Regions from separate parts of the Mesorhizobium sp. U510 genome, predicted to be linked through region 4. Evidence: predicted binding sites of a transcription regulator. Region 4 holds the regulator's gene; each other region holds the start of a gene.
The links. Region 4 encodes HrcA, which represses chaperone genes, less so after heat shock. Its sites were predicted from a motif close to GTTAGCACTCNCNNNNNGNGAGTGCTAAC; they were not measured.

Region 1: ACLGL5_RS30365 (co-chaperone GroES) is a predicted target of HrcA. The motif match lies at 2,569-2,597, and genes of this name have one in related genera.
Region 2: groES (co-chaperone GroES) is a predicted target of HrcA. The motif match lies at 3,687-3,715, and genes of this name have one in related genera.
Region 3: groES (co-chaperone GroES) is a predicted target of HrcA. The motif match lies at 2,700-2,728, and genes of this name have one in related genera.

The regions. Positions count from the first base shown of each region.
Region 1 is NZ_CP180532.1:5,869,582-5,875,515, forward strand. Features, by position in the region: gene ACLGL5_RS30355 (hypothetical protein) at 213-371, opposite strand; gene groL (chaperonin GroEL) at 512-2,140, opposite strand; gene ACLGL5_RS30365 (co-chaperone GroES) at 2,202-2,516, opposite strand; gene ACLGL5_RS30370 (hypothetical protein) at 2,762-3,016, shown strand; gene ACLGL5_RS30375 (DUF1488 family protein) at 3,013-3,279, shown strand; gene ACLGL5_RS30380 (DUF6500 family protein) at 3,280-3,504, opposite strand; gene ACLGL5_RS30385 (hypothetical protein) at 3,549-3,740, opposite strand; gene ACLGL5_RS30390 (hypothetical protein) at 3,747-3,953, opposite strand; gene ACLGL5_RS30395 (diguanylate cyclase domain-containing protein) at 4,542-5,615, opposite strand; gene ACLGL5_RS30400 (LacI family DNA-binding transcriptional regulator) at 5,899-5,934, shown strand, end outside.
Region 2 is NZ_CP180532.1:2,284,468-2,290,401, forward strand. Features, by position in the region: partial or broken gene ACLGL5_RS12895 (Tn3 family transposase) at 1-59, shown strand, start outside; partial or broken gene ACLGL5_RS12900 (c-type cytochrome) at 1,558-1,907, shown strand; gene ACLGL5_RS12905 (molybdopterin-binding protein) at 1,957-2,613, shown strand; partial or broken gene ACLGL5_RS12910 (DNA -binding domain-containing protein) at 3,018-3,280, opposite strand; gene groES (co-chaperone GroES) at 3,767-4,063, shown strand; gene groL (chaperonin GroEL) at 4,129-5,787, shown strand.
Region 3 is NZ_CP180532.1:6,133,808-6,139,741, reverse strand. Features, by position in the region: gene ACLGL5_RS31755 (DUF982 domain-containing protein) at 1-222, opposite strand, end outside; gene ACLGL5_RS31750 (hypothetical protein) at 256-486, opposite strand; gene groL (chaperonin GroEL) at 545-2,173, opposite strand; gene groES (co-chaperone GroES) at 2,229-2,543, opposite strand; gene ACLGL5_RS31735 (hypothetical protein) at 2,884-3,228, shown strand; gene ACLGL5_RS31730 (usg protein) at 3,252-3,521, shown strand; gene ACLGL5_RS31725 (DUF982 domain-containing protein) at 3,745-4,053, shown strand; gene ACLGL5_RS31720 (hypothetical protein) at 4,678-4,899, shown strand; gene ACLGL5_RS31715 (hypothetical protein) at 5,143-5,394, opposite strand; gene ACLGL5_RS31710 (Hsp20 family protein) at 5,633-5,934, shown strand, end outside.
Region 4 is NZ_CP180532.1:969,112-975,045, forward strand. Features, by position in the region: gene ACLGL5_RS06745 (LysE family translocator) at 1-314, opposite strand, end outside; gene ACLGL5_RS06750 (PQQ-dependent sugar dehydrogenase) at 425-1,792, opposite strand; gene ACLGL5_RS06755 (hypothetical protein) at 1,884-2,081, opposite strand; gene hrcA (heat-inducible transcriptional repressor HrcA) at 2,121-3,203, opposite strand; gene rph (ribonuclease PH) at 3,362-4,078, shown strand; gene ACLGL5_RS06770 (VOC family protein) at 4,094-4,504, shown strand; gene rdgB (RdgB/HAM1 family non-canonical purine NTP pyrophosphatase) at 4,504-5,166, shown strand; gene hemW (radical SAM family heme chaperone HemW) at 5,163-5,934, shown strand, end outside.

The DNA.
Region 1 (5,934 bases), 2.1 Mb from region 4:
ATTGCAGGCGCCCTGGGACGCGTTGGCGGCCAAGGGCTCGCTGCCGGACAAATATGCGCTTAAGCTAATATAATGACAATACCGGAGACGCCGATACTGCCGACAGGAAGGTGTCTGGCTGGACCACGCTCGGCCAACGGCATCGAGCTCGCGCCGTTGACGCGCGATGTGTGGTGCTGAGGTTGAACGGCCAGTAGCGGCGCGGTGCAACCTTACATCGGGCGCTTGGGTTCGCCCTTTTGTGGCGTTGCCGTGTCGGAATCCGATTTCTTGTGCTTGTCGGCGGCAATCCTGCGGATGCGGTCGAAGCGGCTTTCCTCGGTGGTTTCGGTCGTGACGACCGTCTGTGGCTTCTGCGCGAACACGATCATGGATCGATCTCCTGGGCTAGAGGCCTGTGCGCCGGGAGAGATCCCCCGGCGATCGTATCCGGCTGCAAAAACCGGCGTGGATTCAGCTCAGACCTGGAAGACGGCTTCGATGAAGCCGCCCCCGCAGGCAGGCCGAGTTCTTAGTAACCGCCCATGCCGCCGCCGCCACCGGCAGGCGCGGCATCTTTCGCCGGAACGTCGGTGATCATGGCTTCGGCGGTGATCAGCAGAGCCGCGATCGAGCCGGCGTCCTGCAGTGCGGTGCGCACCACTTTCGCCGGATCGACGATGCCGGCCTTGATCATGTCGACATAGGTCTCGTTCTGGGCGTCGAAGCCCTGATTGTGGTCCTTGCTGTCGGCGAGCTTGCCGACGACAATCGAGCCCTCGACGCCGGAATTCTCGGCGATCTGGCGGATCGGCGCTTCCAGCGCCCTGAGCACGATCGAAATGCCGGCGGTGACATCGGCATTGGCGCCGTTGAGGCCCGACAGCGCCGACCGGGCGCGCAGCAGAGCGACGCCGCCGCCGGGCACGATACCTTCCTCGACCGCCGCGCGCGTCGCGTTCAGCGCGTCGTCGATGCGGTCCTTCTTTTCCTTCACTTCCGACTCGGTGACGCCGCCGACGCGGATGACAGCAACCCCGCCCGACAGCTTGGCCAGCCGCTCCTGCAGCTTCTCCTTGTCGTAGTCGGAGGTCGTCTCCTCGATCTGGCCCTTGATCTGGGCGACGCGCGCCTGGATGGTCGCCTTGGTGCCGGCGCCGTCGATGATCGTGGTGGTGTCCTTCTCGATCAGCACGCGCTTGGCGCGGCCGAGCATCTCGATGGTGACGTTTTCGAGCTTGATGCCGAGATCCTCGGAGATCATCTGGCCTGAAGTCAGCACCGCAATGTCTTCCAGCATCGCCTTGCGGCGATCGCCAAAGCCCGGCGCCTTGACGGCCGCGACCTTGAGGCCGCCGCGCAGTTTGTTGACGACCAGCGTGGCCAGCGCCTCGCCCTCGACATCCTCGGAGATGATCAGCAGCGGCCTGCCGCTCTGCACCACCGCTTCGAGGATCGGCAGCATCGCCTGCAGATTGCCGAGCTTCTTCTCGTGGAGGAGCACATAGGGCTCTTCCAGCTCGACACGCATCTTGTCGGCATTGGTGACGAAATACGGGCTGAGATAGCCACGGTCGAACTGCATGCCCTCGACGACGTCGAGTTCGGTTTCGGCGGTCTTGGCTTCCTCGACTGTGATGACGCCGTCATTGCCGACCTTGTCCATCGCCTTGGCGATCATCTCGCCGACGGTTGCGTCGCCATTGGCGGCGATGGTGCCGACCTGCGCGATCTCGGCCGACGACTTGACCTTCTTGGCTTTCGCCTTGATTTCGACGACAACTGCGGCAACCGCCTGGTCGATGCCGCGCTTCAAGTCCATCGGGTTCATGCCGGCGGCAACCAGTTTGGCGCCTTCGCGCAGGATCGAGGCGGCCAGCACGGTCGCGGTGGTGGTGCCGTCACCGGCGAGGTCGTTGGTCTTCGAGGCCACTTCGCGCACCATCTGCGCGCCCATGTTCTCGAACTTGTCGGCAAGCTCGATTTCCTTGGCGACGGTGACGCCGTCCTTGGTGATGCGTGGCGCGCCATAGGCCTTGTCGATGATGACGTTGCGGCCCTTGGGGCCGAGCGTGACCTTCACCGCATTGGTGAGGATCTCGACGCCGCGCAGCATGCGGTCACGCGCGTCGGTGGCGAATTTGATTTCCTTGGCAGACATTTTTTCAATCCCGTTCGAATTTGGAGTGGACGAACCCCGCGCGGAAGGCGCGGCGCACCAGTCAGGCGGCCTTCTTGGCTTCGACGCTCTTCTCGATGACGCCCATAATGTCGGCTTCCTTCATGATCAGAAGGTCCTCGCCATCGATCTTGACCTCGGTGCCCGACCATTTGCCGAACAGGATCAGGTCGCCGGCCTTGACGTCGAGCGGCACAAGCGCGCCGTTTTCGTCGCGTGCACCGGGTCCGACGGCGATGACTTCGCCTTCCTGCGGCTTTTCCTTGGCATTGTCGGGAATGATGATGCCGCCCTTGGATTTGGTATCGCCTTCGGCGCGCCGGATGACGACGCGGTCGTGGAGTGGCCGAAACTTCATGAAAACTTCTTTCTGGGGCCAGCTTAGGCGGCCGCTTCCCCCATATAGGCGCTTTGGCACTCGATAGATAGGAGTGCCAAAAATTATTCGCGGACCCGATAAATATTGAAAAGTATTATTTCGCCTTGCCGTTTCGTGATATCCGAAGGCGGTCAAATAATTCAAAAAATTGAATTTTGCCGGTCGAGTGCCTATTTATCGGACAAGTTCATTTTCACGATTCCAGCACCAAGGAGATTTATGCGATGGCCGACGGCAACCAGACGATCATGGAAAAAGCTGAAGCCCGCTTCGTCGACAAGCAGAAGAAGACGGCGGAGCGCAACAAGGCAACCGCCGAGTACATGTCCGAGGCGAAGGCCAGGGAGATCAAGACCGCAAAGCTCAGGACATTGCGCCTGGCCAAGGAAGAGGCAGACCGCGTCGCCGAAGCCCTGAACCCGACGCCGAAGAAGAAGCGGGCGACCAAGAAGGCCGCCGCAACGGAGGCAAAAACATGAGCCTGACCTTCCCCAACCGCAGCCGAAGCTATGACGAAGCCGGCAAGCGCATCCGCTTCGTCGGCCATGACGGGATGTTCCAGATTTCCTTCTCGGTCGCCGCCGATGCGATGACCAAGATCCAGCCGCGAACCAGCGCCGATGAAGCGGGCTACCTCGCAACGTTCGACACCGAGAGCAGCGTCATTCGCGATGTTGCGTCGAAGGCCTACGGCCGCACGCGCAAGAGCATGTATGTGCTGACATCAGACGACTTCGGCTGATCAGCCGAGGTCCATGTCCTCGATCATCGTCCGTATCTTCGCGGCTTTTTCGAAATGGTCGAGGCGGTGGGTCCTGATCCACCATTCCGCTGCTTCCATCAGCAGCTCGGGATCGTCATTCCTGTTGGCGAAAAACGCGTAGAACGACACGCCCACGGCAGGCCCTTTCTCGGAAATCTTGCGGTCGCAGACCTCCAGTATCTTTTGCCTCAGGCTCGCTCTCACGGGAATCCTCTTGGTGTGCGGGGTCTTGGCCCACCCCGGAACGTTCAACCCTTGCGCTCCGCCCTCTCCCGGCGCCTGATGTCGCCGACATTCATCTGCACGACCATGTCCTCGGCCTCGCGCGGGCTCATGCCAACCATCACCTTTTGCCTGATCACGGCTGGCTGGCCGGTGAACACATCGACGATGGCCCAGCTCTGGGGCAGATCCATGCGCAGCGCGTAGCGGTTTGCCATGACCCCTCAGCCCTGCAACATGAAAAACACCGTACCCAGGACCATTATGGTCCAGGCGACCACCGACAGCTTCAGCGCAATGCCGCCATGCGCGGCCACAACCTCCCGCAAGCGCGGCACGATGCCTGCCGAGGCGGCTGGCGCCGCCACGACGGCGACGGATGGCTTGACGCCGAGTTTTCCAAAGACCGGCAGCGATGGCGGTTCACGCACGAAAATGACCTCGAATGTCGGGGAAGATCGGAGCGAGCAGGCTCGCGCTCCTGCCATAGCACTCTTTTCGTGAGCGACCTGCATGCCAAATGCAGATGGGTGGTTTTAACGTCGGCCCTACATCTTCGTGGCCATGATCGTCGGATGCGACAATGGCCGCAACCGCGCAAATCGGCCGCGACAAGAGGTCGGGCACAGGGTCTCGGCGATAAGATTTTTGGAGGCCTCGCCTCGGGATCGAACCGAGGCTTCAGAGATTTGCCGTCTCCAGCGTAGCCGCTCCGCCACGAGGCCATTGCAACCGACCTAACGGGGAAATGCTTGCGGAAACGTTAAGTCCCACGGCTGTTCTGTCGGCACTTTGCAAAATGTCGCCTGGCGTCGCTCTTCGGCAGACTCTGTGCCCCGAAATCCCGAAGGTGCGAGCGGTGCCACTGGGAGGTGAGTATCCAGGTTGCGCGGACAATAAATGACCGACACGCAGTGTGCCGTCAGGCGATTCAGAGCTTCAAATCACAGCCCTATCTCTTTGTTCGCAAACAATTCCAAGGGGAAGCCATCCAGGCCTTCCCTGAAAAACTCAGGCCTTTACGCCGCAGCGCTGCGGCCTTTCCCGCCGGCCTCGGTCTTGAAGATGCGGAACGTGTTGCGCCCTGCCGCCTTTGCGGCGTAGAGCGCGGTGTCGGCCTGCGCGAACAGGTCGCAAGGCGCGCCTTGCCCGGCAAATGCAATGCCGACCGAGGCGCCCAGCCGCAGCGACTGGCCGCGGACCGCGACCGGCTTGCCCATCCTCTCGACGATCTCGCGCGCCACGCCGGAGACGGCAGCCCGGTCGAGATGCGAGCCAAGCAGCACCGCGAACTCGTCGCCGCCGACGCGCGCCACCAGATCCGCCTCGCCGCAGCCTTCGGCGAGTCGCTCGGCCGCCGCCTTCAGGCACTCGTCGCCGACGACATGGCCGAACGTGTCGTTGACCGCCTTGAAGCCGTCGAGATCGATCAGCAGCAGCGCGCCCAGTGGACGGCTGGCATCCACCTGCGCCAGCCGCGCCTGGAAGCGGGCGCGGTTGGCAAGCCCGGTCATGGCGTCGAATTCGGCGAGATAGCGCATCCGGTCCGACTGGATCTTTTCCTCGGTGATGTCCTGCTTCATGCCGAAGATGCGCACCGGCACGCCTTCCTCGCACTCCACGGTCGCGGTGATGCGGATCCATCGGCTGTGGCCGGCGAAGGTGGTGATCTCGGCGTCGAGGGTGAAGCCGCTGCGCTCGGCGATCGCGCGGCTGCGCAAACTGTCCAGCGCCTTGCGCGACTCCGCAGGATAGCACTTGATGATCTCCGAGCGGTCGAGTGCCGTGCCGCGAGGCAGGTCGAACAGGTCGTAGACCACATCGGTCCAGTGCAATTGTTCACCGGGCAGGCTGCATTCCCACACGCCGATGCGCGCGGCGACCGAGGCGCGGTCGAAGATCTTGCGGCTGTGCGCCAGCGCAACCTCCTGGCCGGCGATCAGCGCCGCCTGCGCGGCGAGTTCGGCGTTGAGCTTGGAGATGTCGGCATCGCGGCGACGCTCGGCCCGACGCGCATCCTGCCCACCCTCCCCGTTTCGTGCCGAAGCGACGGGCCGCGCCGGACCTTTGGGATTGTAGGGTGTGTCGGACATTGCGGGGCTCTGCTGTCTTGGCGGACAGCCACCATGGCGCAGGAGCGATTAACACTTCGCTGACACTTCCGGAGCGGCAGCGGAATCTCCGGCGAAAATCCGTCGATGCCAAGCTTGCGGTGAAGCGATCGCCGACGTCAACTTTCCCCTTGAACGATCCCCCGATCTGGCTTAGCCTCGACTTGAGAAAAGGTTTTTCCAAACAGTTTCGATCGGGCTCGGCCATTGGCCGGGCCTTGTTCCGGCCTGTAAGAGAAAACCTTTTCCCAACTAAGGATCCTCGATGGTATCGGACGATCAGCCTGTTCCGGTTTTCCCC
Region 2 (5,934 bases), 1.3 Mb from region 4:
GGTCGCTCTCCATGATCGAATGCTATTCGAGTCCCGCATTGCGCCGGCGATCTCAGGCCCGGTCGTCCTGATGGCGCTGAGAGCAACGGTTATGTGAAACGCGGTCGCAAACCCGGCAGGCCGCCTGGTTACATTCGGCTTGAGCAAGCGCCCACTGACGCGCCCGTATCGGAAGTCGGCGCGCATTCGTCGAGGTTGATCTGCGGCTGACGGAGAGTGACAAGACTCGTATCGCCGATGTTGTCACAATGCTGAGCGAGTATCGGATCCCGCTGCGGCCGACGCGGCGAACGAAGCTAGTTCTAGCGGCGGCTCTCTAGTCTAAGCCGAGGGATGCCATGTCGCGATGCGTTCGCAGATAGTGCAGTGTTCTGCAAGTCAACAGCTCCTATATCGAGATGGCAGCGCCTCGCGGTAGCGCGGGTTCTGCCGGCCGCATCGACTGCCGGCGCCTCCGCCGACCTTGGGCGTGGCAAGGGGAACGCGCGGCGCTAGCTCGGGTTCATTCCGCGGGCGCAGCAGGGCCGAAGAGTGAAGACCTTCTCCAGACAAATGCATCGCCAGACTTATGAATGCAAAAGATGTCGACAGGTCGTTGATCAGACGACACACCATGAGAATGCGTTGATCTCGTCCGCATAAATCCATGACGGTTCGTCATCGAGTCCCAAATGACATTTCAGCTTGGGAGGAACTTCAAACGCCGGCTTCCAAACCTCGGAGCTAGCGCTTCGGACCTGTTGGAGCGAACGAAAACGACAACACTGGTTCACCGAACCGCAATTTCCCACGTCCTCCGATGGCCATCCATTGTGCTTGTACTGTCTACACGACCGATCTTTGCGACCCGGTCGAGACCGCTGACAGACGATTTGCGATATGGGTCTGCGGGGCCTTGGCCGCGACTCCTCGGATGTGGATCCCATTCGCATTTTGTATGAAATCGCCGGCTTTTCCGGTTGGCACAAGCGTTGCAGAGCTTTTTTCGAGAACATTTCGCCTAATGGGTAGGACGCATGAATTGCTGCACAAGCTGCCTGACATGGGGCCGCCGTCAATTTCTAAGGGAAGGAACGTTTGCCGATGCAGGAATGGCCATACCTGTGGCCCTCCCTGCGCAAACTCAGACAAAGTCTGCACTGGGGCTGACACTCATCGAATATCCATCGAACAGGATGAAGCCGAACGAACCCTCGACGTCAGTTACCAGACGGCGCGGGCCGGGCCGCGACATTGTCGGATTCTGGACCACGTGCCTGCACAAGGGCTTCCCATGGAACTACAACGCCGATGACCACTCCTTTAGGTGTCCCGGCCACTACTCACATTGGAGAAAGGTAGCAGATCTGGGACCAGTCGACGGCCAATATTCCTCAATACGAGCTGCGCATTGACGCCGAGGGCGAAATCTACGCCGAGGGAGTCGAGGCTTCTTTACGGCCGCCTGAGCGGCGTATTTTAAGCAAGGATTGGATCATGGCTCATAAAAATTTCGACCGCCTGCCGCATCGTCAATCGGGGAATGCCCGCGCGAAATCTCTATTCGTCGGTGCCACAATGGTTTTGGCGTGCTTGCCTCCGGTCGCCCGGGCTCAGGATATCGAGGCCGGAAAGACAGTCTTCAAAAAGTGTGCCGCCTGCCACAGCGCTGATACCGACGCGAATAAGGTCGGGCCAACCTTGAAAGGCGTTGTAGGCGGACAGTTGGGACCGTCCCGGGCTATTCGTACTCAAAAGCCATGAAGGATGCGGGCGCAGCGGGCCTCGTATGGGATGAGCCGAACCTGATGGAGTATTTGGCCAATCCCAAGGCGAAAGTGCCGGCGAACAAAATGGGGTTCCCTGGCCTCAAGAATCCCGAGGACGTCAAAAACGTCATCGCCTATCTCAAGTGTGTGTCAGGTTAGAAACCTTTGGCCGTTGCGTTTACGAGAACAACGCCAGGAGGGAGCGATCGTGTTTCGTGAAACCTGTTTTGAAAGCCCACTGTTCAGCCGGACAGAGTGGCGAAGCTGTCCCGTTGAGACGGCGGTAGCCGGCGTTGTACGCGTTCTTGAGAACCTGACCCGAACTGCACTCCGGATATTCACGGGAGCACCTGTTCCGTGGACCTTCGACGCCGTGGTCATGCAAGAGCGCTGCGAGCGAATTGACGACACCGTTACGATTCACGAGCGGCCCCGTCGGGGCCATCACATCCGTTTTGCTGGCGAAGACGTCAGCGCCGGCTCGGAACTGATAAGGCGGGGCAAGGGCGTATCCGCCAGGGGATCTAACCTCGTTGGCAGCGGCGGGGATCGCCGACGTCCAAGTGCTTCGAAAAATCCGGATAGGACTGCTCTCGACCGGAACCGAATTAAAGAGCCGGGTGAACCCCTTGAGCACGGTCAGATTTACGATTCCAACCAGATAATGCTGAGCTCGTTGCTGGCGGCTTGTCCTTGGGCGGAAATCGTCGACTTCGGCATGGTCCCTGACTGCCTGGGGTTTCTCAAAGACGTTGTCGCTCGCGCCCTCACGTCCTGTGATGCCCTGGTTACCAGAGGCGGGGTCTCGGCAGGCGAGAGGGCGGCCTCATGGATCGGGTCTCGGCGATCTGGGGCCATGCATTGAGGAATCGACAGCTGTACACTGCACGTCGTACGAAAAGCGGCTGCCGAAAACCTCGGAGTTTATCGATCCTCCTGCGGTGGCTCACCAGGCGGCATATCTACATGGTCCCGACAAAAAAACGATTGGAACATCGTCCGGCTTTGACCCTCAAGAACACGGCTTCCTCTTCTCCGCCTTTGCTGCACCGGCCAAGTATGACGAGCGGCCGCCGCTGACCTGCATGGCCACGCACAGACGCATCGGCGCAGCGAATCTTCTGCGTGTCCGAGGAGCGGAGTTTGACAATGAATAGACGTCAGCGGAAGCCTGCAATCCCGCAGGGCCCGGGTGCCATGTCATTCTTGCGGCGAACGGCCGTGATCACGTCTGACAAGCAGCGTGTGTCGCCGCCCGTTCACCCTCATTTACGCGAACAACTCCTTGTAATCGGTCGTCATCATCCAGTTCGCCCGATCGAGATGGCTTCTCGCGGCTCTCCGCGCGCGTTGCGGCTCTTCCGCCGGATTGATGCCGAGGATGACCTGCGCCATCTCCTCATAGCTTCATCGTCGGCGGACGCATCCAGAAACCTCATGTAGGTCGTGAAGTCCTCCTTGTCGTACGCGGTCAGGCTGTCCGACCAAGGGACTTCATCTTTAAGACCTGATTTAACGTCTGGGTATTTCATCACGATATCGAGCTCCGTAAGCAACTGGTCGAAGACCTCGCTTCGATAGGCTACCCGAGCCCGAGGGAATATCGCCTCAACACGACGTTCCCGATCATGGTCTGCAAGTGCCTGCCGAAGCGATGAGCGCTCCTTTTGGCGATGCAACCCGAGGTTAGGGATGATTGCAAAAGACTGTTTCGGCTGGCCGTCGATTCCGCCGACTGCTCGGCCGTTAACTTCACATAATTTCACATTTTTAACACAGACGAAAGTCGGCCCAGAACTTACGGCCGAAACGCTCGCTTAGGCAGTTGGATGCACCGTAACGGGCAGGCTTCCGCGCCAATTCCACATCTTTTGCCCTTCGGTCCGTCCCCCCGCCCGTCTTGACTAAGTACGAACCTACAGCCTATCTCACCGACATCTTAGCACTCCCCAATAGCGAGTGCTAACCACCCTCCGGCAACGGAGAACCTTTCAACCTACGCACCAGGGATAATAAAAATGGCACAGTCGAAGTTGCGGCCGCTTCACGACCGCGTGGTCGTTCGCCGGGTCGAATCCGAATCCAAGACCGCCGGCGGGATCATCATCCCGGATACGGCGAAGGAAAAGCCGCAGGAAGGCGAGATCATCGCCGTCGGCTCCGGCGCCCGCGACGAAGCTGGCAAGCTCGTGCCCCTGGACGTCAAGGCTGGCGACCGTATCCTGTTCGGCAAGTGGTCGGGCACCGAAGTCAAGCTCAATGGCGAAGACCTTCTGATCATGAAGGAAGCCGACATCATGGGCATCATCGGCTAACACGCCGCTGCCTTTCATCCGTACCATCCAATCTGAATTTCGGGCGAAATGCCCAGGAGTACAAAATGGCTGCCAAAGACGTAAAATTCTCCCGTGACGCCCGCGAGCGCATGCTGCGCGGCGTCAACATCCTCGCCGACGCGGTGAAGGTGACGCTCGGCCCCAAGGGCCGCAACGTCGTTATCGACAAGTCGTTCGGTGCCCCGCGCATCACCAAGGACGGCGTCACCGTCGCCAAGGAAATCGAGCTTGAAGACAAGTTCGAAAACATGGGCGCACAGATGGTCCGCGAAGTCGCTTCGAAGACCAACGACATCGCCGGCGACGGCACCACGACTGCGACCGTTCTGGCGCAGTCGATCGTCCAGGAAGGCCACAAGGCGGTTGCCGCCGGCATGAACCCGATGGACCTGAAGCGCGGCATCGATCTTGCCGTGACCGACGTCGTCGCGACGCTGATCAAGAACGCCAAGAAGATCAAGACCTCGGAAGAGGTTGCCCAGGTCGGCACGATCGCCGGCAATGGCGACGAGTCGGTCGGCAAGATGATCGCGGAAGCGATGCAGAAGGTCGGCAATGAAGGCGTCATCACGGTCGAGGAAGCCAAGACTGCCGAGACGGAACTCGAAGTCGTCGAAGGCATGCAGTTCGACCGCGGCTATCTCTCGCCCTACTTCGTCACCAACGCCGACAAGATGGTTGCCGATCTCGAGGACGTCTACATCCTGCTGCACGAGAAGAAGCTCTCCAACCTGCAGGCCATGCTGCCGGTTCTCGAAGCCGTCGTGCAGACCTCCAAGCCGCTGCTCATCATCTCGGAAGACGTCGAAGGCGAGGCTCTGGCCACGCTGGTCGTCAACAAGCTGCGTGGCGGCCTGAAGATCGCCGCCGTCAAGGCGCCGGGCTTCGGTGATCGCCGCAAGGCCATGCTGGAAGACATCGCCATCCTCACCGGTGGCCAGGTCATCTCCGAAGACCTCGGCATCAAGCTCGAGAACGTCGGCCTCAACATGCTTGGCCGCGCCAAGAAGGTGTCGATCTCCAAGGAGAACACCACCATCGTCGACGGCGCCGGCAAGAAGGAAGAGATCCAGGGCCGCGTTGCCCAGATCAAGCAGCAGATCGAAGAGACCACGTCGGACTACGACAAGGAGAAGCTGCAGGAACGTCTCGCGAAGCTCGCGGGCGGCGTTGCGGTGATCCGCGTCGGCGGTGCGACGGAAGTCGAAGTCAAGGAAAAGAAGGACCGCGTTGACGATGCGCTGAACGCGACACGCGCGGCCGTGGAAGAAGGCATCGTTCCCGGCGGCGGCGTTGCCCTGCTGCGCGCTTCGCTGAGCATCAACGCTGTCGGCGCAAACTCCGACCAGACCGCTGGCATCAGCATCGTGCGTCGTGCGCTGCAGGCTCCGGCCCGCCAGATCGCTGCCAACGCCGGTGCGGAAGCTTCGATCGTTGCCGGCAAGATCCTTGAGAACAAGGGCGCAACCTTCGGCTACAACGCCCAGACCGGCGAATATGGCGACATGATCGCCATGGGCATCGTCGATCCGGTCAAGGTCGTGCGCACGGCTCTCCAGGACGCGGCCTCGGTCGCCGGCCTGCTGGTCACCACCGAAGCCATGATCGCGGAGGCTCCGAAGAAGGAGTCGGCTGGCGGCGGCGGCATGCCTGGCGGCATGGGCGGCGGCGGCATGGGCGGCATGGGCGGCATGGACTTCTAAGGTCCGCGCCTCTCACCAATCTCGAAGGGCGGCAGCAATGCCGCCCTTTCTTCGTGTCCATTGCGCCGGTTGTCGGCGACCCGCGAGCCGGGGTATATGCCCGCCAAGGGTTATGCTTATGTCTGGACGGATACTGCCTTTTTTCCT
Region 3 (5,934 bases), 1.8 Mb from region 4:
GCCCGCGAGGGCTGCCCGACAGGCATTGAGCGCCACGCCATGAGCAGGGTTTCGCTTCGATGGCGGCCATTCATCCAGCAGGACAAAGGCGTCTTTTACGCTTTGAATGTTGGTCGGAAACCCAAGACCCACGAGCACCCTCACGGGATGCTGAAATTGATTGTGTTCCATGCTTTCCTCCGTTTCACGTGATTGGCTCAGTCGATCGGAAGCCGTTCCCACGGCGCGTGCGCGATAGATTGCGTGCGTCGCGCCTTAGCCTGCCGAACTCCCGTTTCCAGGAGGGCCTTTGCTGTCGGTAAGATTCCGCGCAGCCAGAAACATCACAGTGTATGCCGCTTTGCGCCGGTCCCAACCCGCGGCCTCTGCTCTGTCGAGCAACTCGACCAGTATCGGGTCGAGCGCAACCTTCAGGTCTGCTTCGTAGTTCAGATCGGTGGCCGCACGCGACGGCGGGGGGATTACGTTCAAGTTCATCACGTTCATGGCTCTACCCATTTGTCAGGGTGTCCGCGCCCACCGGGCGCGGACACAGCCGTTACCATCAGAAGTCCATGCCACCAGCCGGCATTGCCGGAACGGCGGGTTCCTTCTTCGGCTTCTCGGCAACCATCGCTTCCGTGGTTACCAGCAGGCCGGCAACCGATGCCGCATCCTGGAGTGCGGTCCGCACCACCTTCACCGGATCGATGACGCCCTCGTTGTAGAGGTCGCCGAAGGCGTTGGTCTGCGCGTTCCAGCCCCAGCCGAACTCCGGTTTCTCACGCAGCTTGCCGACGATGATCGAGCCTTCCGCGCCGGCGTTCTCGGCGATCTGGCGCACGGGCGCCTCGATCGCGCGGCGCACGATCTCGATACCGTGTTTCTGGTCCTCATTCTCGGCCTGCACGCCGTCCAGTGCCTTGGCGGCGCGCAGAAGCGCCACGCCGCCACCTGGCAACACACCTTCCTCGACCGCAGCGCGCGTCGCATGCATGGCATCGTCGACGCGATCCTTGCGTTCCTTGACCTCGACCTCGGTCGAGCCGCCGACGCGGATGACGGCGACGCCGCCGGCGAGCTTTGCCAGCCGCTCCTGCAGCTTTTCCTTGTCGTAGTCGGAGGTGGTCTCCTCGATCTGCGCCTTGATCTGACTGACGCGGCCCTGGATCTCGTCCTTCGAACCGGCGCCGTCGACGATGGTGGTGTTCTCCTTCTCGATCGACACCTTCTTGGCGCGGCCCAGCATGTTGAGCGTGACATTCTCAAGCTTGATGCCGAGATCTTCCGAGATCGCGGTGCCGCCGGTTAGGATGGCAATGTCCTCCAGCATCGCCTTGCGGCGGTCGCCGAAGCCGGGCGCCTTGACGGCGGCGACTTTGAGGCCACCGCGCAGCTTGTTGACGACCAGCGTCGCCAACGCCTCGCCCTCGACATCCTCGGCGATGATCAGCAGCGGTTTGGACGACTGCACAACAGCCTCCAGCACCGGAAGCAGCGCCTGCAGATTGGACAGCTTCTTCTCGTGGATCAGCACATAGGGCTCTTCCAGCTCCACGCGCATCTTGTCCTGGTTGGTGATGAAGTAGGGGCTGAGGTAGCCACGGTCGAACTGCATGCCTTCGACGACTTCCAGCTCAGTTTCCGCGGTTTTCGCTTCCTCGACGGTGATGACGCCCTCATTGCCGACCTTCTGCATCGCTTCCGCAAGGAAGCGGCCGATCTCGGCATCGCCATTGGCCGAGATGGTGCCAACCTGGGCGATCTCATCATTTCTGGTCACCTTGCGGGCGTTGGTCTTCAACTCCTGGACAATCGCCTCGACGGCCTTGTCGATGCCTCGCTTCAGGTCCATCGGGTTCATCCCCGAGGCAACGGCCTTGGCGCCTTCCTTGACGATCGCCTGCGCGAGAACGGTCGCGGTCGTGGTGCCGTCCCCGGCGATGTCGTTGGTCTTCGAAGCGACTTCGCGGACCATCTGCGCGCCCATGTTCTCGAACTTGTCCTCAAGCTCGATTTCCTTGGCGACGGTGACGCCGTCCTTGGTGATGCGCGGGGCGCCGAACGACTTGTCGATGACGACGTTGCGGCCCTTGGGGCCGAGCGTCACCTTCACCGCGTCGGCGAGGATGTTGACGCCGCGCAGCATGCGCTCACGGGCGTCGGAATGAAATTTCACTTCCTTGGCAGCCATTGGATCACTCCTTCAATAGGCAGCTTCATTGACTGGATTGCGGTTGAAGCCTCGGTCAGGCGGCCTTCTTGACCGCCGCGATCTGCTCGATCACGCCCATCACGTCGCTTTCCTTCATGATCAGCAGGTCCTCGCCGTTGAGCTTGATCTCGGTGCCGGACCATTTGCCGAACAAGATGCGGTCGCCGGCCTTGACATCGAGCGGCGTGAGCTTGCCGCTCTCGTCGCGCGCACCCGGGCCGACGGCGATGACTTCGCCCTCCTGCGGCTTCTCCTTGGCAGTGTCGGGGATGATGATACCGCCGGCCGTCTTCTCTTCGGCCTCGATGCGGCGAACCAGGATACGATCGTGCAATGGACGGAACGTCATGTCGTTCTCCTTCAGGACAAACAGATTTTTGAGGTTCCTCCACACCGGACCGGCAATATCGGACCGGTGCAGGGCGTCGCGACCCCTTTCTCAGGCATCGCGCGCATATCGAGCTAGTTTTGGAATTTTCGAGTTTCAAGGGCTCGCCAGAAAAATTTTGGCGCTCTGCATTCGAGAGTGCTAGGGACATGAATTCATGAAGCTATTTTCGCTGGGACGCGCGATTTCAGGTCTTGAAATTCGACCCGAACTCATCGAAATTTTTTGCGGTTGGAGTCCCGAAAGGGATCACTGCAACACCAACGGTGCCAAGGAGATTGTCAGGAAACGGAGACCATCGATGGAACGAACCTTGTCGAAAATGCCCTTGATCGCCCCTGAGGCCTCTGATCCTTCGCTTGACCGCCTGCTGTTTCCGGCGCGGCACTTTAATCACCCCGATGAGGTGGTGGACGACCGCACGCTCGACACTCAGGAAAAGCGCGCCATTCTTGCCTCATGGGCTTCGGATGCTTGCGCTGTCGAATCAATGCCCGCGCTGCGAAAGCCACCCGGTGCTCCTTGCCCGGTGACGTTCGACGCCGTCATGGATGCACTTCGCCGACTGGACGATAGTCGCGCCGAGCTTGCCAGTGACTTCAAGGAACGGCGGGACCGAGAACGCCCGCAAAACCTTGACGCCTGAATGCAACAAGGAAGGAGAGACGCATGGTCAGCAGGGAATTCCGGCTGCAGATGGAGGGCTACGGTCTCACAACCGCGGAGATCCACTACCATCTCCCCGATCATCCAAGCCTTTTGCAGCTCTACGTTTGGCAGGAATACGATCTCGCACCGGAATTCCCCACTCTGAAAGGGTTTCTGAATTACTGGGAGCGCGAACTCGAAGGCGCGCTCCATTCCGTGCGCGTTGCCCATCACCGCTTGATCCGGCCTTCCGAATGGCAGGCGGTAGACGGCATTTTTACCATTCAATAGCCGGCGTCCAATCGTGGCGACCAGCGCCACCCGTCCGGCTGCCGACACCCCTTGAACCCAAAAGAGGTCTTTCCAATCTCTTTCTATGTCGAGCGCAGCTTGGCGGATGTCGGGCAGAATTCCGTCTTGTTTGCTATGGCGTCCAAGCTCGTCGATTTGCCGGATCCTTGCCACGCAGAGGCGAGGCAGGATCGGTTGCCACACTGTTTGAAGGGAGGTCACCATGGAAGATGGAATGTTCAAACAGGCGATCTTCGTACGAGATGATAGCTTCGCTCTCCGAAGGATCGCTTGTGTCATGGATGCGATAGAGTTTCTTGAGGAATGGCCGCTCGAAAGGCGCGGCCTGCTTCACGCAGCGGCGAGTGACACTTGCTACTCCGCATATGATGGTCGAAAGTCCGTCGATGCGGCACACAAGACATTTACGACTTGGGCACGCAGGGTCGGTGTCATTGAGGATGTTCCCGCGGCGCCGCCTTGGATGACAGGGCCCAAGATTGGCGGTGCAGGCCGTCGCGCTGACGGTTGATCTCGCGTGCGGCGGCGGTCGTGCCGCGCACCCGATCGATAACGTCAGCGGTGCCACGGGGTGAGGAATCGACCAGGATCCTGGACGATTGTGGGCATGTCCGATCGATAGGGAAGCTGGACATCGAAAGCTGAGCGAACTCGCCAAACTCGTCGGCAGTTTGCCCTTCGCCTCATGAACACGAGCGGAGACTACGCCATTGCCGTTTATTCGCTTGATCATCATTGTCCTCACGATGGCATGTTTCGCGCTCTTGTTTGCGAAACTGGTCCGGCAGACTGACAGAGAAGGCAAATTTCAGATCGTTGCCCGATACCTCGCGCTGCGGCGAACCTGTTGACTGTGTGCCAAAGCTGCCCCCGACCAAGGATTAGGAGCTGGTCTTGCGATCGTGCTTGCTGCTGAAGTGCCAGCCGGATCGAGGCAGGCCACTGCTACAGCACGGCAGGGCGACGGATGAAACGCTCCCGTTGAAGCGCATGATGGTTCCGGTCGTTGCCCCAAGGCGTGTCCTCCCTGAGGCCTGCGCGATGCGTCGGGTCTTGATGTCAAAATGGCGCCAAAATCGTTGGCGATCAAAATGCAATGTGCCCTTTTTGGGCTGGCATTGAATGGAGGTTAGCAATGATCCGCAAAGTCGCAATCGCCAGTGCTCTTGTCGCCATTTTCAGCATCCCTGCATTTGCAGCCACGGAGTACTGGGTGGCTAAGGATGCGGCGACCAAGAAGTGTGAGGTGGTGACCAAAAAACCGGACGGCACAAAACTGACCGATGCCGGCAATAAGACGTATACAAGCAAGGCCGATGCCGAAAAGGCATTGAAGGAACTGGCTGCTTGCAAATGAACTGATGGCTAGTGAGGGCCGCTCTGGCCTGCTCCTGGGCGGCCTACACTGTCGGCCAATAGTCGTCTTCGCAGTCTTTCAGGAATAAGGGCTGGTAAGACACTTGCAGCGACGGCCTCGCGAACTGTCATGCCAACGACACACCGTTGTCGGGCGAGGCCGTCCAAATCTGCGAGCATCCTCAAGACCTTAAACGGCGCGCTTGGAATCGTTGGAATAGCGCGGCGATCCATGCATCTCTGATCAACTACCGACGCCCGGATGCGCCCGGGCCGGATCTGCCACGTCGCCTTCGTCATCGGGCTCGATCAGGTCGATTAGCGCTGCCACCCGTGTTCCCGGCAGCGGTCGTCCCTGGCTCATCAACGCCTCGTCACCGAAGGCCCAGGCCCATGCCTCTCTCAACTCCTCAAGCGAGGCACCGGACGCGATGATTTCCGCAATCGTCGCGTTGTCCACGGGTCCGAGAACCGAGACAACGTCTTGGCGTGTCATGGGCATTCTTTTTCCTCCGTTCGAAATACCAGCGAAGCAGATGGGTATTCGATGGAGCGCTTGCCACCAGCCATTTCGAAGGCGGTCGCGAAACTGCCTTGGCGGTCCCTCTTGACGCAGCGGAAGTCAATTCCCAACTCATTCCTCGTCGGTCGCCGCACAAGGGGCCGATGTGTCAGGGAGCGCCATGCTTCTTGGCGTTCCCTCGTACCTATGTTGCTCCAAGGAGGATGTAGTTATGAGAACGAACCTGGACTTTTCCCCCTTCTATCGGTCGAGCATCGGCTTTGACCGCATCTTCAACCTGCTCGAAAACGCCAGCCCGCCACAGAACGCGGACAACTGGCCGCCCTATGATATCGCCAAGCTCGGCGAAGACACCTACCGCATTGTCCTCGCGGTCGCCGGTTTCGGGGAAGATGAGCTTACGATCACGCAGGAGCCAAATATGCTCGTGATCGAGGGCGCCAAGACAGAGGACGACGAGGTTCAGTACCTCCATCATGGCTTGGCGTTGAGGTCGTTCGCGCGCCGCTTCGA
Region 4 (5,934 bases):
CCCTTTTTCGCCTCGACCGTCTCGGGCGTGATGCCGGCGGTCCAGAAGCGCCAGCCCAGAAACGCCAGATAGGCGACGCCGGCCCATTTGATGGCGAGGAACACCATGCCGAAGGTCTGCGCGACGAAGGCGAGGCCGAGCACCACGGCGGTCAGGTAAATGAGGTCACCGAGCATCAGGCCAAAAGACATGGCCAGCGACGAGCGAAAACCCGAGCCGAGCGCCCGTGCGACAAGCGCGGTGACGCCGGGGCCGGGAATGGCGGCGGCGATGCCGAGGGCGGCACTGTAGGCGAGGAAGCCGGTGAGGGTCATGGCGAGTGGTCCTGGATCAGGCGGCCTTTTCGCACGGAACGGACCAGGATTGAATTCCCTGGCGGTCGGATTCTATTGCACCAGATACCGCGCCATCCGAGTAAAATCCCTCAGGAACGGCCGCCGTCATAGGTCACGCGCCAGATCGTGCCATTGCCGTCGTCGGTGACGATCAGCGCGCCGTCATGGGCCACCGCCACGCCCACGGGCCGGCCCCACACCTCGCCGCTGGAAACGACGAAGCCGGTCATGAAATCCTCATACTCGCCGGTCGGCTTGCCATCCTTGAACAGCAGTCGGACGACCTTGTAGCCGGTCCGGTTGCCGCGATTCCACGAACCGTGCAGGGCAACGAAGGCATCGCCCCTGTATTCCTTGGGAAAACCGCTGTCGGCGGGCAGGTCCTTGCGGTCGTAGAAGGCGATGTTGAGCGGCGCCGAATGCGCCTGCATCAATACGTCGGGAGTGGTTGCCTTGCCGGCGAGGTCGGGCCGCGCGCCCTTGTGGCGCGGGTCCTCGTGGTTGCCGATATAGTACCAGGGCCAGCCATAGTACGCGCCGTCCTTGACCGAGGTGGCGTATTCGAACGGCACATTGTCGCCCAGCGCGTCGCGCTCGTTGACGACGCACCACAGCGCGCCGGTCGCCGGCTGGATGGTCATGCCAGAACAGTTGCGCAGGCCGGTGGCGACGATGCGGCCGTTCTTGCCGTCCGGATCGAAGGCCTGCACGTCGGCGCGCCCCTCTTCGGAGCCCCAGGCCGCGCCCAGCGGCTGCGATTTCACCCATGCTTCAAGGCCGCCATCGGGCGCCTTGCCCATGTCCTCGGCGACGTTCGAGCCGGAGCCGACCGACAGATAGAGCGTCTTGCCGTCAGGCGAAAAGACGATGTCGCGGGTCCAGTGATGGTTCGCGGGAATGTTGGCGACGATGATTTCGGGTTCGCCGGATGCCTTCAGCTCGCCACCGCGGTAGGCGAAGCGCACGATGCTGTCGCTGTTGGCGACATAGACCCATTGCGGGTCGTCCCCCGGCGGATAGAAGGCAATGCCATAGGGCTGGTTGAGATTGCCGGCGAAAATGCCGTCCTCGGCGGGCTTGGCGCTGTCCTTGGCCAGGCGATAGACGCGGACCTGGTTGGCTTCGCTGTCGGCGACGAACAGGTCGCCATTGGGTGCGACGCGCACGGCGCGCGGATTGTCGATGCCGGATGCGATCAGCTCGGCCGAAAAACCCGGCGGCAATTGCGGCTTCGCGCCCGCCGGCATGTCGGCAAGGCCGGCGCTGTTCGACACCGACTTGGTGACATAGGGCTTCGGCAGGTCTTCCGGCTTGATCAGTCGGCGCACGCCCGGTTTGTCGGCACGCCAGTCGCCGAAGGCCGCCGCGCCCTTCAGCACCGGCTGGTCCGCCTGCTGTGCGAACGCCGCGCTTGTGAGGAACAGGGCGGGGATCACCAGTCCGGCTAATCGGATCATCTTGTCCTCCATCTGGTCGCGAAGGAAACCAACGGCCGGCTTGTCTCCGGGTTCCGCTCGCTCGACCTGACGAGGAAGCGAAAATCCGGTCTTATGTGCCGGCAGCGTAAAAATCGTCGTCGAGGCGTTTTTCCAGCGCGACCAGATCGGCCGGCAGCGGCAGGCCCATGGCGCGCATTTCCCGCAATTTCTCGCGCAATTGTTCCTGGATTTCGTGCTGGTCTTCCGGCTGGTTGACCATCTCCTCGAGCAGCAGGCTGATCCGGGCCTTGAGTTCTTCGAGCGCCATTCTTTTCTCCTTGCTGCCCGTCTCTTCCCGTTCGGGGCCCTACCTTAGCATGCGTGAAATCAGCTGCGCCGTATAATCGACCATCGGCACGATGCGGGCGTAGTTCAACCGGGTCGGCCCGATGACGCCGAGCGCGCCGACGACGCGGGCATCCTTGTCGCGATAGGGCGCGACCACCAGCGACGAGCCCGACAGCGAAAACAACTTGTTTTCCGAACCGATGAAGATGCGCACGCCCGATCCCTGCTCGGCGAGGTCAAGCAGCTGGATCAGCCCGTCCTGCGTCTCCATGTCCTCGAACAGATGCCGCAGCAATTCGATGTCGGCCTGGGCGGTGACGTTTTCGAGCAGGTTGGCGCGGCCGCGCACGATGAGCCGTGCCGGCAGGCCGCTTTCCGCGCCCGCCCACACCGCCAGCCCCTTCTCGACGAGGTCCTGCGACAGCGTGTCGAGGGCGGCTCTCGTCTCTTCCTTGATGCGGGCGATCTCGGTGCGCGCCTCGGCCAGCGTGCGGCCGCGAATATGGGCGTTGAGGAAATTCGAGGCTTCGTGCAGCTGCGGGACGGTGATGCCCGCCGGCAGCTCGACAACGCGGTTCTCGACGTCGCCATTTTGCGACACCAGCACGGCGAGCGCCTTGGTCGGCTCCAGCTGGATGAATTCGATATGCTTCAGCGCCACCTCGTTCTTGGCGGCCAGCACCAGGCCGGCGCCGCGCGACATGCCCGACAGCATCTGGCTGGCCTCGGTCAGCATGTGCTCCAGCGTCGCGCCCGAGCCGGAGGCCCGCACCTGCGCCTCGATGGTGCGGCGCTCCTCGTCGGAGAGGTCGCCAAGTTCCATGAAGGCATCGACGAAGAAGCGCAGGCCCGCCTGCGTCGGCAGCCGGCCGGCCGAGATATGCGGCGCGTAGATCAGCCCGAGATGCTCGAGGTCGCTCATCACATTGCGAATGGTGGCCGGCGACAGCGAGGAGGGCAGGATGCGCGACAGGCTGCGCGAGCCCACGGGCTCGCCGTCCCTGAGATAGGAATCGACGATGCGCCGGAAGATGTCGCGAGAGCGCATGTCGAGTGATTGAAGTGCAAGCGACTGCGAACCCGGATCGATTGCCTTGGTCATTCGGCCAAAAACCTCCTTGTTCAGGATATAGACTTCGGCACGGTGGGCGCAACCCGGTCTCTGTATCGGATCGCCCGGTCCGTTTTCCTTTGCGCGCTGCCCCCCATCCGTCTAAAAGCCGGCCACGATTCCGAAAAATGACTGGGAAAGAAGCCTGAATGCGCCCCTCCAAACGCCAATTCGACGAAATGCGCGCCATCTCCTTCGAGCGTGGCGTCTCCAAGCACGCCGAAGGCTCGTGCCTGGTGAAGTTCGGCGACACCCATGTCCTGTGCACGGCGAGCCTCGAGGAGAAGGTGCCGGGCTGGATGCGCAATTCCGGCAAGGGTTGGGTGACGGCCGAATATGGCATGCTGCCGCGCTCGACCGGCGAGCGCATGCGCCGCGAGGCCTCCGCCGGCAAGCAGGGCGGCCGCACGCTGGAAATCCAGCGCCTGATCGGCCGGTCCTTGCGCGCCGTCGTCGATCTGCAGGCGCTAGGCGAACAGCAGATCACCGTCGATTGCGACGTCATCCAGGCCGATGGCGGCACCCGCACCGCCTCGATCACCGGCGGTTGGGTGGCGCTGTATGACTGCCTGCGCTGGATGGAAGCCCGGCAGATGGCGAGCGTCGCCAAGGTGCTGAAGGACCATGTCGCGGCGATTTCCTGCGGCATCCATGACGGCCAGCCGGTCATCGACCTCGATTATCTCGAGGATTCCGCGGCCGGCACCGACGCCAATTTCGTCATGACCGGCAAGGGCGGCATCGTCGAGATCCAGGGCACAGCCGAGGGCGAGCCCTTCTCGGAGGACCAGTTCGGCGAGTTGATGGGCCTGGCCAAGAAAGGCATCCAGCGCCTGGTCAGCCTGCAGCAGATGGCGGTGGCGTAAGCCATCGATTTTCTGGTGACCCCCTCCGCCATCCTTGAATCAGCCCTCTACGTCACCGATCTGGCGGCGGCGGAAGAATTCTATGTCGGCGTGCTCGGCCTTGATCTGCTCGGCAAGGTCGACGGCCGCCACCTCTTCTTTCGTTGCGGGCCGGGCGTGCTGCTCATCTTCAACGCCGAGGCGACCAGAATACCGCCGGCGCCGGATGCCCGGCTGCCCGTGCCGCCGCACGGCGCGGTCGGAGAAGGTCATCTCTGCTTTGCGGCCAGCGCGGATGAAATCGTGGCTTGGAAAGCGCATTTAGGGGCAAAAAGAATCGCCATCGAAAGCGAATTCGAATGGCCGCAAGGCGGCCGTTCGCTCTATATACGCGACCCCTCGGGCAATTCGATCGAGTTCGCCGAGCCGAGAATCTGGGGCCTTTGATGCATACACTTGATGGCAAGAAGATCGTCGTCGCCAGCCACAATGCCGGCAAGCTGCGCGAATTCGCCGATTTGATGGGGCCGTTCGGCTTCGAGGCGAAGTCGGCCAAGGACTACGGCCTGCCTGAGCCCGACGAGACCGGCACCACTTTCGAGGAAAATGCCTACATCAAGGCGCTGGCCGCCGCGAAGGCGACCGGCCTGCCGGCGCTGTCGGACGATTCCGGCCTGTGCGTCGACGCGCTCGACGGCGCGCCCGGCGTCTACACCGCCAACTGGGCCGAAACCCCTGACGGCAGCAGAGATTTCGCCATGGCCATGCAGCGCACCGAAGTGGCGCTGCAGGAAGTCGGCGCAGCCTCGGCCGAACAGCGCAAGGGCCGCTTCGTCGCCGTCATTTGTCTGGCCTTTCCCGACGGGGCGGCCGAATATTATCGCGGCGAGGCCGAAGGCACGCTGGTCTGGCCGCCGCGTGGCGAGCTCGGCTTCGGTTATGATCCGGTGTTCTTGCCCGATGGTTTCGACAAGACGTTTGGCGAGATGAGCGCTGAGGAAAAGCATGGCTGGAAACCCGGCCAGGCTGCGGCGCTCTCACATCGCGCCCGTGCTTTCCAGAAATTCGCCCAAGCACGGTTGGATCTGCCGAGATTGGGCTCGGCATGACTGGACCCGGCATGACCATGCCGCTCGACCGCAGCCCCGGCTTCGGCGTCTACATCCATTGGCCGTTCTGCGCGGCCAAATGCCCCTATTGCGACTTCAACAGCCATGTCCGCCACCAGCCGGTGGACCAGGAGCGCTTTGCCGCCGCCTTCGAGGCGGAACTGGCGACGATGCGTGAGCGCACCGGGCCGCGCGAGGTGACCAGCATCTTTCTCGGCGGCGGCACCCCCTCGCTGATGAAGCCGGAAACCGTGGCCAGGGTTCTGGACGCCGTGGCCAAGAACTGGACGGTGCCGGACGGCATCGAAGTGACGCTGGAGGCCAACCCGTCCTCGGTCGAGGCCGAACGCTTTCGCGGCTATCGCGCGGCCGGCGTCAACCGCGTCTCGCTCGGCGTACAGGCGCTGAACGACAAGGATTTGCGTTTCCTCGGCCGGCTGCACAATGTCGACGAGGCGCTGCACGCCATCGGCCTCGCGCGGGAAATCTTTCCGCGCCTGTCTTTCGACCTGATCTACGCCCGGCCCGGCCAGACGCCGGAAGCCTGGGCAGCCGAGCTCGAACAGGCGATCGGCCACGCCGCCGACCATCTCTCGCTCTACCAGCTGACCATCGAGGAAGGTACGCCCTTCCACGCTTTGCACGCGGCAAAGAAATTTGCCATTCCCGACAATGACCACGCCGCCGACCTCTATGCGCTGACGCAGGAGATTACGTCCGCGCATGGCCTGCCGGCCTATGAGATTTCCAACCACGCCAGGCCGGGCG